Regions from separate parts of the Azospira sp. MPR-LB4 genome, predicted to be linked through region 1. Evidence: riboswitches for the same ligand, from Rfam matches in the RefSeq annotation. Region 1 holds a riboswitch; each other region holds the start of a gene.

The links. A riboswitch is a leader RNA that binds a small molecule or an ion and turns the genes downstream of it on or off. The one in region 1 is predicted to bind cobalamin.
Region 2: linked by a shared signal. The riboswitch ahead of AC3QLZ_RS03765 (energy-coupling factor ABC transporter permease) and the one ahead of cbpA (modified peptide precursor CbpA) in region 1 are both predicted to bind cobalamin.
Region 3: linked by a shared signal. The riboswitch ahead of AC3QLZ_RS16485 (TonB-dependent receptor plug domain-containing protein) and the one ahead of cbpA (modified peptide precursor CbpA) in region 1 are both predicted to bind cobalamin.
Region 4: linked by a shared signal. The riboswitch ahead of AC3QLZ_RS16495 (ribonucleoside-diphosphate reductase subunit alpha) and the one ahead of cbpA (modified peptide precursor CbpA) in region 1 are both predicted to bind cobalamin.

Annotation. Positions count from the first base shown of each region.
Region 1 covers NZ_CM179521.1:2,209,974-2,213,875, reverse strand. Annotated here, with positions in the region: gene AC3QLZ_RS10495 (chemotaxis protein CheW) at 1-1,326, shown strand, start outside; cobalamin riboswitch at 1,466-1,666, shown strand; gene cbpA (modified peptide precursor CbpA) at 1,754-1,924, shown strand; gene cbpB (peptide-modifying radical SAM enzyme CbpB) at 1,921-3,291, shown strand; gene AC3QLZ_RS10480 (ABC transporter permease) at 3,382-3,902, shown strand, end outside.
Region 2 covers NZ_CM179521.1:832,641-836,542, forward strand. Annotated here, with positions in the region: gene AC3QLZ_RS03760 (acyl-CoA thioesterase) at 1-717, opposite strand, end outside; cobalamin riboswitch at 885-1,101, opposite strand; cobalamin riboswitch at 1,171-1,384, shown strand; gene AC3QLZ_RS03765 (energy-coupling factor ABC transporter permease) at 1,521-2,198, shown strand; gene AC3QLZ_RS03770 (energy-coupling factor ABC transporter substrate-binding protein) at 2,195-2,566, shown strand; gene cbiQ (cobalt ECF transporter T component CbiQ) at 2,560-3,291, shown strand; gene AC3QLZ_RS03780 (energy-coupling factor ABC transporter ATP-binding protein) at 3,288-3,902, shown strand, end outside.
Region 3 covers NZ_CM179521.1:3,526,042-3,529,943, reverse strand. Annotated here, with positions in the region: gene AC3QLZ_RS16495 (ribonucleoside-diphosphate reductase subunit alpha) at 1-127, shown strand, start outside; gene AC3QLZ_RS16490 (ribonucleotide-diphosphate reductase subunit beta) at 124-1,308, shown strand; cobalamin riboswitch at 1,460-1,713, shown strand; gene AC3QLZ_RS16485 (TonB-dependent receptor plug domain-containing protein) at 1,918-3,902, shown strand, end outside.
Region 4 covers NZ_CM179521.1:3,530,637-3,534,538, reverse strand. Annotated here, with positions in the region: gene ilvB (acetolactate synthase large subunit) at 1-891, opposite strand, end outside; gene AC3QLZ_RS16500 (hypothetical protein) at 997-1,299, shown strand; cobalamin riboswitch at 1,496-1,746, shown strand; gene AC3QLZ_RS16495 (ribonucleoside-diphosphate reductase subunit alpha) at 1,876-3,902, shown strand, end outside.

The DNA of each region.
Region 1 (3,902 bases):
CGGGCCAACGACTGCCGCTGGTGGGCCCTCACCTCGGCCCTGCGCCGCAGCATGGCCGCCGGCCGTCCCGGCGAGGCGGAGGCCCAGGCCATGGCCGGCATCCTGGAATACATCAACAGCCTGTACACCGTCTATTCCCGGCTCTTCGTGTACGACCTTTCCGGCACCATCGTCGCCGCTTCCAACCTGCACGGCGACAGCCTCAACCTGGTGGGCAAGAAGGTGGATGCGGGCTGGGTCCAGTCCGTCTTCTACCTGCCCAGCACCCAGCATTACTGCGTCTCCCCCTTCGAGAAGAGCTGGCTCTACGGCGGCCGCCCCACCTACGTCTACAACGCCGCCATCCGCCATCCCGACGATCCGGCCAAGGTGGTGGGGGGCATCGGCATCGTCTTCGACGCAGCGCCCCAGTTCGCCGCCATGCTGGCCGATTCCCTGCCGCCCCAGGCCGGGGCCTTCGCCGTCTTCGCCGAGCGCAGCGGCCGCATCATCGCCTCCTCCGACGAACGCTTTCCGGCGGAAAGCCTGCTGGAGGTAGACAAGAGCCTCTTCGCCGCCGCCAACGGCGAGGGCCGCTCCCGGGTGGTGCAGCTGGCCGGGCGCACCTGGATCGTCGGCAGCACCGCCTCCTTCGGCTACCGGGAATTCAAGAACAGCGGCGATTACAGCAACGACGTGGTGGCCCTGGTGTTCGTCCCCGTGGGCGATGGCAGTGCCGCCGCAGCCCCCCGGGAGCGGCGCCCAGCGGTGCTGGAAGGCAGCTACGGCGACCTGCACGCCCGGGGCGGGCAGAGCGTGGAGCTGGCCACCTTCGTCGTCGGCGACAAGGTGTATGGCCTGCCGGCGGCCGAAGTGCTGGAGGCGGTGGACCCGGCCCGGCTTTCCCCCATGAGCGGCTCCCGCCGCTATCTTTGCGGCGTCATCAGCTTCCAGAGCGGTGGCGGCGACAGCGGCACCCTGGTGCCGGTGGTGGATATGCGCTTCCTCCTCAACTACCCGGCCAAGGAGGTGGACAACCACAGCCAGATCGTCGTGGTGCGGGTGCGGGACGGCCTCATGGGGCTGCTGGTGGACGATCTCTATGCCGTGCCCGAATTCGACGCCGAGCGCCTGGAGCCGATCCCGGAGATGATCCGCCAGGACGCCGGCTACGTGCAGGCCATCATCAAGCCGCGCCAGCCGGACAGGGAAAAAATCCTCCAGGTGCTGGACCCGGAGCGCATCTGCGGCGCTGCCCAGAGAAAGCCGGAGTCCGCCGCGGGCGGCGAGGTCCCGCGCCCGGCGGCGCCCCTGCGGGCCATCGGCGGGCCCGGAGGCGGACGCTGAAGGGGAAGGGCAAGGGGGCAGGGAAAGGAGGCAAGCGCAGGGCTGCCGGGCAAAAATCCGACCTCGGACAGAGGCGCTTTACCTGGATCAAATCCGGCTGCCGTCGGCCTTGACCCTCCCCGGGCCGGCGGCCAGAATCCGCCCCCATTCGGCTTCCGCTTTCGGAACACGGTGCAACTCCGTGGCGGGCCCGCCGCTGTAATCGGGGACGGTCGTTCCACGGCGTGGTGCAGTTTTTCCACGCCACCCACTGCCGCAGCAAATGCGGCGGGAAGGGGGAGCCCAGTAGCAGGACCGGTCGATCCGTAAGCCAGAAGACGGGCGGAAGTCGTGGAGTTCCAGGCAAAGGGCTCCGGCGGCATGTTTCTTTCGAGACAGGCCGCCGGAGCCCTTTTGCTTTTTTTTCATACCTTCGCGGGAGGACCCCATGAAAACCACCACTCAAGTTACCAGCCAAGCCACCACTGCCCAGCAGGCTGCCACCCAGCCCACCCAGGCCGCCGCTCCGGCCCCGGTCATCGCCAGCCGCAAGTCCTGCAACCCGGACGGCATCGGCCTCTCCCACTACGTCCTGATGGACCGGAAGGCGGCCAAGTGAACGGTCCGGCTCCCCACCTGCGCCGGCTGCAGCCCTACGACATCGGCCATGAGCGCTACGTGGCCCTGCTGCACCCGGAAACCGCCTTCTGGTCCCTGGTGGACAAGGACCGGGTGGAGACGGAATTGTGCGGCAGCGAGCTGGCCGAGCGCTTCCAGGCCCAGGCGGCGAAGTTCGCCCAGGAAATCCACGCCCTCCGCTTCGAGCTGAAGCCCTCCGGCGTCTATGTGAACCCGACGGAACGCTGCAACCTGGACTGCACCTACTGCTACATCCCCGACACCCTGCGCCGCCACGGCAGCGATATGCCGGCGGAACGGCTGCTGGGGGCCCTGCAGCGGCTGAAGGAATACTTCGCCACGGTGATGGACGGCGGCGAGGGGGCGCGCAAGCCCCGCCTCATCTTCCACGGCGCCGAACCCCTGATGAACCGGGAGGCCCTGTTCGCCGCCATCGACCTGTTCCAGGACGACTTCGCCTTCGGCGTGCAGACCAACGGCACCCTGCTCACCGATGCCGCCGCCGACTTCCTCATGCAGCGCAACGTCAGCATCGGCCTTTCCCTGGACGGTCCCACCGCCCCCATCACCAACGCCACCCGCCACACCTGGGCCGGCCAGGGGGTGCACCAGCACGTGCTGCGGGCCATGGAGCGGCTCCAGGGCTACGGCTCCTGGAGCGTCATCACCACCTGCACCACGGAAAACCTGGCCCACCTGACGGACATGGTGGAGCTGTTCCACCGCCACCAGGTGCCCACCTGCATGTTGAATGCGGTGCGCTGCACCCTTTCCGGCGCCCGGGGGGTCAAGCCGGCGGACGGGGATTTCGCCCGGGCCTTCATCGCCGCCCTGGAGCGGACCCACGAGCTTTACCGGGAGACCGGGCGCAAGCTGGTGGTGGCCAACTTCGCCAACATCCTGCTGGCCATCCTGGCTCCCACGGCGCGGCGCCTGATGTGCGACATCTCTCCCTGCGGCGGCGGCCGGGCCTTCTTCGCCCTGGCGGCGGACGGCGGCCTCTTTCCCTGCAGCGAGTTCATCGGCCTGCCGGCCTTCGAGGGCGGCAACCTGTTCACCGACGGCGTGGCGGCCGCCCTGGAGTCGCCGGCCTTCAAAGAAGTCACCGGGCGGGACGTGGACAAGTTCGAGCCCTGCGCTTCCTGCCCCATCCGCCACTTCTGCGGCAGTCCCTGCCCGGCGGAGGCCAACGAGATGAACGGCGGCATGGAGAAGACCGGCGCCTTCTGCCAGTTCTACGAGGAGCAGGTGCGCTACGCCCTGCGCCTGATCGCCGACGGCAAGTCCGACGACTTCCTCTGGGACGGCTGGGACCAAGGCACGGAGACGGTTTTCAGCGCCTGCTGAGGCCCGTTCGAGGCCCGTTTGCCCCCGGTCGGCGGCCCCGCCCCGACCGGGGTACTTACCTTCCGGGCGCCAAGGTCGGATAATGGCGCCATGAATGCCGCCACTTCCTCCCCTTCCCTCTACGCGCCGCCCCGCCTTTCCGCCCGCTGGTTTCCCGTGTGGCAACGCAATTTCCTGGTCTGGCGCAAGCTGGCCCTGCCTTCCATCCTGGGCAACCTGGCCGACCCCCTGATCTACATGCTGGGCCTGGGCTACGGCCTGGGCAGCATGCTGCCGGAGGTGGCCGGCACCTCCTACGTGGCCTTCCTGGCCGCCGGCACGGTGTGCGCCAGCACCATGAACGCAGCCACCTTCGAAGCCCTCTATTCGGCCTTCTCCCGCATGCACGTGCAGAAGACCTGGGAGGCCATGCTCAACGCCCCCCTGGAACTGGAGGACGTGATGCTGGGCGAGCTGATCTGGGCCGCCACCAAGAGCCTCCTTTCCGGCTGCGCCATCCTCACGGTGATCTTCGTCCTCGGCCTCTCCCATTCGCCCCTGGCCCTGGGAGTGCTGCCGGTGATCCTGCTCACCGGCCTGGCCTTCGCCGCCCTGGGCCTGATCGTCAATGC
Region 2 (3,902 bases), 1.4 Mb from region 1:
GTTGCCGATGGCCACCACCCGGGCCGCCAGGTCGGCGATCTCCCCCTCCAGCACCGGCGCGTGGAAGTCGATGCGCTCGGAAGCGGCCATCACCACCGGCATGCGGGCCTGGCGGCTGGCCGCCACCATGGCCGCCTTGCCCAGCCAGGCCAGGGCCTGGCCGCCGAAGAGGCTGCCGTGGTGGTTGGTGTGGCCGGGAAAGACCATCTCCACCATGGCCGTCACCGGGCCGATGCCGGGCAGCTGGGCGAAGCTCTCGTCGTCCTCCTGCAGCGGCGCCCCTGGACCGTCCACCGCCACCAGGGTGAAGTGGGCGGTGGCGCTGGTCTCCCGCAGCCCGGTGGCCAGGTCCTCCGCCGCCAGGGCCACCTCCACCTGCACCGAGCGCCGACCCCGCTGCACCACCCGGCCGGACAGTTCCACCAGGCGCCCCTGGGGAATGGGCTTACGGAAGTCGATGCGGCCGCTGCTGGCGGTGACCATGGGCCGGCGGGTCTCCCGGGTGGCCACCAGGAAAGCCAGCTTGTCCATCATGGCCATGGCGGAACCGCCGAAGAGGGTGCCGTGATGGTTCACCTGTTCGGGGAAGACCACGTCCACCATGAGGGTGGCCTGCTGCTGCCGCGGCGAAGTGGACGAAGTGGGGGCGGGATTGGCTTCTACGGGCTGGGCGGCCGTCCCCACGACGGCGCCGATTTCCATTGCTTCCATGCGCATGCGCAACTCCTTGGATAAAGCGGAGCGGGAGCATCGGAGAAGGGCGAACACCCCGGGCCGCGGCAAAGCGGCTCGGAGCGGCAGGCAGCCGAGAGCGGACAACGATGACAGTCAGGGAATGCGCGCATTTACCTTCCTCAGGGGACACCCCGCCCCAATTAGGATTGATATGAAGTAATGCCGCGGCAGGTCTCCTGACTTGCGGGTCGTCACGTTGCGCCAGCCTTCCCGGCAGTATCGCCAGTGGCAAAGAGTGGAGCGCAACGCTCGCCGCCTACAGTTGCGGGGGCAGTTCCGGACTGGAGTCGGGGCGTCGCCGCCCTGTCTCGCACCGGATTCCCTTTTCATCCCCTGGAGGGGGGAACCGAAGCGGGGCCAGTCTAACCCGCCCCGACCGATTCGCCAAACGCCGCGCCTGGCGCGGCGGATTGCCCAGCCCGGGGGGAGTGGGCTATCATCCGCCCCGATTCAGGTGCCGTGCCTCGCGCTCTGCGGGGACGGTGAAACGGGAAGCCGGTGACTCCAGGGACCACCCAGGACAGTCCGGCGCAGCCCCCGCTGCTGTAAGCCAGACGACGCTGCCTCACGCCACTGTGGTTCATCACGGGAAGGCCGGCAGGGAAGGATGAAGGCAAGCCAGAAGACCGGCCTGACATCACAAGTTGCACCATTCCCCGGGGTGACGGGAACGGTTCTGGTGATTTGCCGCCTCCTCGCTGTTCCATCCGCCGCGGCCCTTTATCCGACCTGCCACAACTCCCCCGCCTGGTGCGCCACCGTCATGCTCGCCGAGGGAGAGACTCATGCACATCATGGAAGGCTTCCTGCCCATCGAACACGCCGTGGGCTGGAGCGTCGCCGCCGCCCCCTTCGTCGCCTGGGGCATCCGTTCCGTGAACCGCCGCATCCGCGAAAATCCCGAGCAGCGCATGCTGCTGGGAGTGGCCGCCGCCTTCACCTTCGTCCTCTCGGCCCTGAAGCTGCCCTCGGTCACCGGCAGCTGTTCCCACCCCACCGGCACCGGCCTGGGCGCCGTGCTCTTCGGCCCTGCCGCCATGGCTCCCATCGGCGCCGTGGTGCTGCTGTTCCAGGCCCTGCTGCTGGCCCACGGCGGCCTCACCACCCTGGGCGCCAACATCTTCTCCATGGCCGTGGTGGGACCCTTCGCCGCCTACGGCATCTTCGCCCTGGCCCGCCGCCTCAAGGCCTCCCTGGCGGTGAGCGTGTTCCTCGCCGCCAGCCTGGCGGACCTGCTCACCTACGTCACCACCTCGGTGCAACTGGCCTGGGCCTTCCCCGATCCGGTGGGCGGCTTTGGCGCCTCCTTCCTCAAGTTCGCCGGCATCTTCGCCCTCACCCAGATTCCCCTGGCCATCAGCGAGGGCCTGCTCACCGTGGTCATCTGCAACGCCCTGGCCCGCTTCAACCCGCAGGAACTGCAGGACCTGGGCGTGGCCCCGGCGCCGGAGGTGCGGGCATGAAGCGCCACCAGAACCTGCTGCTGCTCATCGCCGTGGTGCTGCTGGCGGCCCTGCCCCTGTGGCTGGTGGAACGGCCGGTCGGGCCGGACGGCCAGCCGGCGGAAATCTTCGGCGGCGCCGACAGCGAGGCCCAGGCCCTCATCACCCGCATCGCCCCGGACTACCAGCCCTGGTTCCAGCCCCTGCTGGAGCCGGCCAGCGGCGAGATCGCCTCCCTCCTTTTCGCCCTGCAGGCGGCCCTCGGCGCCGGCTTCATCGGCTATTACCTGGGCTGCGCCCGCACCCGGGAAAAGCTGCGCCGGGAACAACGACGCGGTGAAGCGGCAGCCCGGCGCGAAGACAAGGACCAGGAAGGGCCGGCGTGCTGATCGAGCAGTCGGCCTACGCCAACCGCTGGCGCGGCGTGGCGCCCCAGGCCAAGGGCCTCTTCGCCCTGGGCGGGGTGACGGCCGCCTTCGTCGCCGCCGCCACCCCGGCCGCCGGGCTCGGCGTGGCCGCCCTGCTGGCGGCCGTGACCATCGGCGGCGCCCGGGTATCGCCCCTGCTCTATCTGCGGGTGGCGGCCCCGGCCCTCTTCTTCCTCGCCATCAGCGCCCTCTCCCTGGCCGTCTCCGTGGATGGGGGCGGCCTGCAGGCCACCGCCGCCGGCACCCACCAGGCCGCCGTGGTGGCGACCCGCTCCCTGGGCGCCCTGGCGGCCCTGCTGTTCCTGGTGCTGACCACGCCCCTGAGCGACCTCATCGCCCTGCTGCGCCGCCTGCGCACCCCCGAGGTGCTGCTGGACATCATGGTGCTGTGCTACCGCACCCTGTTCGTCTTCGCCGCCGCCCTGCAGGACATGCGCGCCGCCCAGGCCGCCCGCCTCGGCCACCTGGACCGCAGCCGCCTGCTGCGCAGCCTGGGGCAGATGGCCGCCCACCTCACCCTGCAGGTGTGGCAGCGTTCCCACGCCCTGCACCTGGCGGCCCTGGCCCGCAACAACGACGGTCCCCTGCGCTTCCTCGGCAGCCGCCACCCCCACGCCCGGCGCGATGCCGGCCTGGCCGGCGTGGCCGCCCTGGCCCTGGTGCTGCTCGCCTGGAGCGGCCGGTGAGCGTGCCCCTGCTGCAGCTGGAGGACGTGCACTACCGCTACCCGGACGGCAGCGCGGGCCTGGCCGGCTGTTCCCTGGGCGTTTCCCGGGGCAGCCGCAACGCCCTCATCGGCGCCAACGGCTCGGGCAAGACCACCCTCTTCCAGCACTGCAACGGCCTGCTGCGCCCCGCCGCCGGCCGGGTGCACTACGCCGGCACCCCGGTGGACTACGGCCGGGCCGGCCTGCGCGCCCTGCGCAGCAAGGTGGGCCTGGTCTTCCAGAATCCGGACCGGCAGCTTTTCTCCGCCAGCGTGCGGGAGGACGTCTCCTTCGGCCCCCTCAACCTGGGCCTGGACGAGGCCACCGTCGCCGCCCGGGTGGAAGCCGCCCTGCAGGCCGTGGGCATGGACGACCTGGCCCACAAGCCGGTGCAGAACCTCAGCTTCGGCCAGAAGAAGCGGGTCTGCATCGCCGGCGTGCTGGCCATGGAGCCGGAGCTCTTGGTGCTGGACGAACCCATGGCCGGCCTCGACCAGGCCATGCAGGAGGAACTGCTGGCGGTGCTGGACGGCCTGCACCGCCGGGGCATGACCATCCTCCTGGCCACCCACGACATCCACTTCGCCTAC
Region 3 (3,902 bases), 1.3 Mb from region 1:
CCTGCGCACCCTGGGCGCCACCGCCATGGAAAAGACCAGTTCCCCGGTGGACCGGGCCGCCGCCCCCGCCGCGCCCGAGCCCAAGTTCTGCTCCATCGACAACCCGGATTGCGAGGCCTGCCAATGAGCCAACTGCGTTTCGACGACTGGGACGACGCACCCGCCGCCACCCAGCCCGCCCCGGCTGCAACGCCCGCCCGGCAAGCATCTCCAGCCCCCCTGCCCGCCCAGGCAGGAACGGCGGCGCCCCTGGCCGGCACTACCCCGGCAGCCGCGCCCCGCCTGCCTGCCGGCGGCATCTCCCTGGCCCCCATCAACCCGGAAGACAAGCGGGTGGTGAACGGCAAGGCCGACATCAACCAGCTGGCGCCCTTCAAGTACCCCTGGGCCTGGGAGTTCTTCCTCAACGCCAACCGCAACCACTGGACGCCCCTGGAAATCTCCATGGCCCAGGACGTGCACGACTACAACCACAAGCTGACGCCGGCCGAGCGCCACGTCTTCGAGAACGTGCTGTCCTACCTCACCACCTCCGACATCCTGGCCATGCGCAACATCGGCCTGGCGGTGATGGAGAAGATGAGCGCGCCGGAGCTGCAGATCTACCAGGCCCGCCAGGTCTATGAAGAGGCCCTGCACACCTGGACCTACCAGCACTGCATCGAAAGCCTGGGGCTGGACCAGAAGGAAATCTACAACCGCTACCGGGTGGTGCCGGAAATCCACGGCAAGATCGCCCTGGCCAACCGCCGCCTAGAGCGGGTGATGCGTTCCGACTTCGACCTGACGGACCGGGATAACCTGCACGAATTCGCCCTCTCCTACCTCTTCTTCGCCGGCATCTTCGAAGGCTGCTGGTTCTACAACGGCTTCACCCCCATCTTCGCCCTGCAGCGCCGGGGCCTGATGAAGGGAACCGCCGAGCAGCTGCAGTACATCATGCGCGACGAGGTGCTGCACTGCGCCTTCGGCATCCGGGTGGTACGCCAGCTCCTGCAGGAAGAGAACCTGACCCTGGACCCGGTCCAGGTCAAGGCCCTGTGGGAAGAGGCGGAAGCCGCCGAATCGGCCTACGCCGGTTACATCCTGCGGGAGCCCATCCTGGGCTACAACGCCGACCTGCACCGGGACCAGTTCCGCTTCATCGCCAACCGCCGCGCCCGCCAGCTGGGCCTGGCCGAGCCCTTCCCCGGCGCCGAGAACGTGCTGCCCTGGCTCGACGAACAGGCCAATATGCGCAAGGAAAAGAACTTCTTCGAAACCCGCGTCACCGAGTACCAGACCGGCGGCGCCCTGGCCTGGGACTGAGCCGGGCGGCAGCCAGCGGCGTCGTGTCCTGGACACTGCCCCGACCCCTGGCGGAGATGGGGTAGCTCAGGACACAGACTTTTGTCATAGATGGGATTGGGGGTATGATCGCGCTCCTGATCGCCTGCAGTTGCGATCCCGGCTCCCCAGGGAGCCATTAGCAGTCAAAGGTGTCCGGCGGCAGCAGCCGCCGGGTGAAACGGGAACGAAGTAACGGCCATCACGGCCCCAAGCTTCGGCTGCCCCCGCAACGGTAAGCCAGTGCGGATGTTCCACGGCCCTCCTCCCCGGAGCGCCAGCCACTGAGCCAGCCCGTCGCCCCCTCACCGGGGTCGGCGACTGGCTTGGGAAGGCGGAACATCAAGACTGGCGAGCCCGGAGACCGGCCTTTGATTTTTGCGTGCCCGCCGTCCATGGAGGACGGTGCTGGCACGAACCTGCCACCGACCGCGGGGTTGCGGACGGAGCGGAGCATGAATCGAAGCGCCGGCCTTTCCCTCTGAGCCGAGTTTCTGCCGCCTGCCCTCGGGCCGGCGGTCGCGCCTCATCTTTTATGCCCCCGTTTCCCGAAGCCCGGTCGGTAGCCATCGACTGGAGTCAGACAGCAACATGGGGAGCATCAACAACCAACAACCGCGGCGCCTCCTGGCCGCCGCCATCGCCGCCCTCTTTTCCCAGGCCGCCCTGGCCGCCGGAGAGCAGGGCGAGACGGAACTGGGCAGCGTGGTGGTGACCGCCTCGCGCATCGAGCAGACCACCCTGGAGGCCCCGGCCGCCGTCACCGTCGTCACGGCCGACAAGCTGGACGCCTCGGGCGCCATGCGCATCGGCGACGCCCTTACCGCCAAGGTGCCCAGCTTCTACATACGTAACGGCCTGGGCACCAGCACCCGCATCAACACCGCCCCCATCGTCTCCTTCCGCGGCCTCTCCGACGGCCGGGTGAAGATGATGGTGGACGGCATGAGTCTCTCCGACGGCAACGCCGGCGGCCTGGCCAGCCTGATGGGCATTCCCATGGGCGAGGTGGAGCAGATCGAGGTGGTGCCCGGCTCCGCCTCGGCCCTCTACGGCAGCGACGCCATGGGCGGCGTGGTCAATGTCATCACCAAGGTGCCCACCAAGCAGGAAACCCGGGTCAAGGTCAGCCGGGGCTTCGGCGACGGCGAGCGCAACGCGGTGGAAGCCAGCTACCGCAACAAGTGGGACAACGGCCTGGCCGCCACCCTGGGCTTCGGCTACGAGGACATGGCCGGTTTCGCCGGCAGCGACCTGGTGGTGCTGCCGGTGGGCACCACCGGCACCGGCGCCAACGCGGTCCAGGGCGGCCGGGCCACCACCACGGTGGATGGCAAGAAGGCCTATGTGGTGGGGGACCAGGGCGCCATTTCCTCCCACGCCAACAACCTGCATGCCAAGGTCTATTACAGCCTGGATGCCCAGTCCCGCTTCTTCGCCGGCTTCAACCGCAGCGAAAGCAGCATCGGCTTCGAGCGCTTCAACAACTACCTGAGCAAGAACGGCGCCCCCCTCGCCCTGCCCGCCAGCAACGTCTCCATCAACGGCGACAAGCTGGGCAGCATCAAGGAATCGAGCTTCTGGAATTCCAGCAATCCCAACTACCGCCAGGAGACCCGCTATTTCGCCGGTTTCGACGGCAAGCTGGGCAATGGCTACGACCTCAAGGCCAATGTGGGCTACTTCGACCGGGAGGCCTTCTACGTCGGCTCCGGCACCGGCGCCACCTTCGACAGCGGCCCGGGCACCCGCACCAGCACTCCCAACACCACCCTGGATGCCTCGGCCCAGCTGGGTTTTGCCGCGGGCAGCAACCAGTACCTGATCGTCGGTCTCTCCTCCAGCCGCAGCCACCTGCGGCGCAAGGTGTACCAGCTCACCAGCTGGCGCGATCCCGACAGCACCACCGGCGCCCTCAACGAACAGTCCGACGGGGAAAGCACCACCAATTCCCTGTTCCTGCAGGACCAGATCTTCGTCGGCGACGACCTCACCCTCTACCTGGGCGGCCGCCACGACCGCTGGAGCAGCCGGGGCAACATGCAGAAATACGTCGGTACGCCCCGAAGCAATCTGGACATCCCGGAGCGCTCCGAATCCGCCTTCTCCCCCAAGGTGGCGGCGGTCTACCGCCTGACGCCGGGCACCAGCCTGCGCAGCTCCTTGGGCAAGGCTTTCCGCGCCCCCTCCAACTATGAGATGTATGCCACGCCCAGCATCAGCAGCCGCCGCCTACTGGTGGCCGATCCCGATCTAAAGCCGGAAACCTCCACCTCCTGGGACCTGGGCGTCGAGACGGCCCTGGCCGGCCAGGGCTCGGCCAAAGCCACCTATTACCGCACCCGGCTGCAGGACATGATCTACCGCAAGCTCAGCCCTTACAGCGGCAGCCTGGCCGACGTGGACTTCTTCGCCGTGGCCACAAATGCCGGCGAAGCCAAGGTAGAAGGGATAGAACTGGCGGCGGAAATGCCCCTCACCTCCTGGCTGCGGGCCTCCGCCAGCTACACCTGGACCGACAGCCAGATCACCCGGGACGAAAGCGGCACCGGCCTGCAGGGCAAGCGCCTGCGCTA
Region 4 (3,902 bases), 1.3 Mb from region 1:
GTCGAAGCGGGCGCCGACGGCGATGAGCAGGTCGCACTCTTCCAGCAGCAGGTTGGTGTAGCGGGCGCCGTGCATACCCAGCATGTGGATGGAGAGGGGATGGTCCACCGGCATGGCGCCCAGGGCCATGAGGGTCATGGTGGTGGGAAGCGACGCCTTCTCTGCCAGAGCCACGGCGGCCTCGGCGGCGCCGGAATGGACGACGCCGCCGCCCAGATAAAGGATGGGCCGCTCGGCGGCGTTGATCATGGCGGCGGCCTTTTCGATGGCCGCCATGTCCGGCGCCGGCAGGGCCTGGCGGCCGCCGGGGGCGGGCCACTGGCTGACCTCGATGGCCTGGGCCTGGACGTCCTTGGGGATATCCACCAGCACCGGGCCGGGGCGGCCGGAGGCGGCCAGGGTGAAGGCCCGGGGAATCACCTCCAGCAGCTCTTCTGCGGAGTTCACCAGGAAGTTGTGCTTGGTGATGGGGATGGAAAGGCCGTAGGTATCCACCTCCTGGAAGGCGTCGGTGCCGATCATGCTGCGGGGCACCTGGCCGGTGATGGCCACCAGGGGAATGGAATCCAGCTTGGCATCGGCGATGGCGGTCAGCAGATTGGTGGCACCGGGGCCGGAGGAAGCGAGGCAGACAGCGGGCTGGCCGCTGGCCCGGGCCATGCCCTGGGCGATGAAGCCGGCGCCCTGCTCATGGCGGGCCAGCACGTGGCGGATTTTTTCCGAGGCCGAGAGGGCGTCGTAGAAGGGCAGGATGGCGCCGCCGGGAATGCCGGAGACGGTGGTGACGCCCTGGCGTTCCAGCAGGCGGACGACGATCTGGGCGCCGGTAAGGGTTTCCGGCGCCGGGGCGGCATCCGTCTGGCGGGCGGCTTGGGGGGCTGGGGCATTCATGGCTGGGCTTCTCCTTGCGTGATCCGGTTTGGCTTGCCGGTCGGAGGGCCCAAAAACAAAACCCCCGCCGGGCTGTCGCGCCGGCGGGGGTTTTGTGGAATTCGGTTGGTTTCTTTACCGGACTTCGCTCATCCCAGCGGCGCACGCGCGTACTACTACGACTACGCGTACTACAGCGCCTACTACGCCAATGACGGACGCGCCCGCGCCGGCCCGGGAGGGCAGCGTGTTGCAGCGGTCGAAGTCGGCGAAGTTGTACATGGAGCTGATAAAGGATTCGCGGTTGAAGGCGGAAAAAAATTTGCCGGTAAAAAAAGTTTTTGCCACTGCTCCGGCAAAAACGATCCGACGATTATGCAGAAATTCCGGCGGGGCATGCAACAGGAAATTCACAGTTTCTGTGGATAAGTCTGTGGGCCGTTCCGGGACAGTCGGTGAAAAGCCACAGTATTACTGGGGATTAAACACTCTGCCCGTTTTCTGGGCAAAATGCTCCCGGCTGTGGAAAAGACCCTGTCGCCAAATACACTATATGTAGTTGTCTATTACTCTCGTACTACTACCTGTAGTGTCCAACCCCTTGCCCTCCGCTTGAGGGCTGGGGTAAAGTCTCCTCCGCGACGGTTCCCCGATTTCGGGACAAATGGGAATCCGGTGCGGCGATCAAGGAAGTCGGGATCAGACGGATTCCCCGCGAATCCGCAGCGAACTTTCCGCCCATGCCGGAGCTGCCCCCGCAACTGTAAACGGCGAGTTCGATGTCCACGCGTGCCACTGGGAGGCAGTTCCACCGGGAAGGCGGGCATCGGGCCAGGACCCGTGAGCCAGGAAACCTGCCGTCGCCAATTTTTCAGTCTGACCAGGGGCGGGGTGCCCCCCGGTGGATCGGGATTGTCCGCTGTCGGCCGCCATGGGCGTGCCCGCCGGCGCCTCGGCAGTCCCGCCGCCCTGGGCCCCCGTTCCGTTGATAACGGGAGTTCCACGATGCAAGCCGGCCTCTTCGCCACCCACCAAGCGTCATCCCACCTGCCCTCCGACAATCTGGACGACAGCCTGCCCAACGCCGCCGATCTGGCCGGCCGGGCCCAGTCCTTCGAGGTCATCCGCCGCAACGGTTCGGTAATGCCTTTCAATGCGGAAAAAATCTCCGTCGCCATGAACAAGGCCTTCCTGGCCGTGCACGGCAGCCAGGGCGCCGCCTCGGCCCGCCTGCGGGACCTGGTCTCCCGCCTCACCGCCATCGTCGTCCAAGCCCTCACCCGGCGCCTGCCCGGCGGCGGCACGGTGCATATCGAAGACATCCAGGACCAGGTGGAACTGGCCCTGATGCGTTCCGGCGAGCACGACGTGGCCCGGGCCTACGTGCTGTACCGGGAAAAGCGGGCCGCCGAACGGGCTGCCCAGGCGGCGGCCGCCCCCGCTGCCGCCGGCCCCCTGCTGCACGTGGTGGACGGCGACCGCCGCTTCCCCCTGGACCGGGCCGCCCTGCTGCAGCAATGCCGGGAAGCCTGCCAGGGCCTGGCCGACGTGGCTGCCGAAACGGTGCTGGAGCAGGCCCTGCACAACCTCTACGACGGCGTGCCCCTGGCCGCCGTGCGCCAGTCCCTGGTGCTGGCCGCCCGCACCCTGATCGAGCGGGAACCGGGCTACAGCAAGGTGGCTGCCCGCCTGCTGCTGAGCAGCGTGCGCGTCGAAGTGCTGGGGGAGGAAGCCAGCCAGGAGGCCATGGCCGCCCGCTACGCCGAAGCCTTCCCCGGCCTCATCCGCACCGGCGTGGACGCCGAGCTGCTGGATGCCCGCCTCAAGGACTACGACCTGGAACGCCTGGCCGCCGCCCTCAAGGCCGAGCGGGACCTGCAGTTCGACTACCTGGGCCTGCAGACCCTCTACGACCGCTACTTCCTGCACGTGGACGAGCGCCGCATCGAGCTGCCCCAGACCTTCTTCATGCGCGTGGCCATGGGCCTGGCCCTCAACGAGATCGACCGGGAAGCCCGGGCCATCGAGTTCTACAACCTGCTCTCCTCCTTCGACTTCATGAGCAGCACGCCGACCCTGTTCAACAGCGGCACCCGGCATTCCCAGCTCTCTTCCTGCTACCTCACCACCGTCTCCGACGACCTGGAAGGAATCTACCAGTCCATCAAGGAAAACGCCCTGCTGCAGAAATACGCCGGCGGCCTGGGCAACGACTGGACCCCGGTGCGCTCCCTGGGGGCCCGCATCAAGGGCACCAACGGCAAGAGCCAGGGCGTCATCCCCTTCCTCAAGGTGGTGAATGACACGGCCGTGGCCGTGAACCAGGGCGGCAAGCGCAAGGGCGCCGTCTGCGCCTATCTGGAATCCTGGCATCTGGACATCGAGGAATTCCTCGAGCTGCGCAAGAACACCGGCGACGAACGCCGCCGCACCCACGACATGAACACCGCCAACTGGATTCCCGACCTGTTCATGCAGCGGGTCATCAACGGCGGCGAGTGGACCCTCTTCTCCCCCAGCGACGTGCCCGACCTGCACGACAAGTTCGGCAAGGAATTTGAAGTCGCCTACAACGCCTACGAGGCCAAGGCCGACCGGGGCGAGATCCGTCTGTTCAAGCGCATTCCCGCCGTGCAGCTGTGGCGCAAGATGCTGACCATGCTGTTCGAGACCGGCCACCCCTGGATCACCTTCAAGGATGCCTGCAACCTGCGCTCGCCCCAGCAGCACGTGGGCGTGGTGCATAGCTCCAACCTGTGCACCGAGATCACCCTCAACACCTCCGATTCCGAGACCGCCGTGTGCAACCTGGGCTCGGTGAACCTGCCGGCCCACCTGATCCTGGTGGACGGCCAGCTGGTGCTGGACCAGGCCAAGCTGCAACGTACCATCCGCACCGCCATGCGCCTCCTGGACAACGTGGTGGACATCAACTTCTACGCCACCCCCAAGGCGCGCAACGCCAACGTGCGGCACCGCCCGGTGGGCCTGGGCATCATGGGCTTCTCCGATTGCCTGCACCGGCTGGGCCT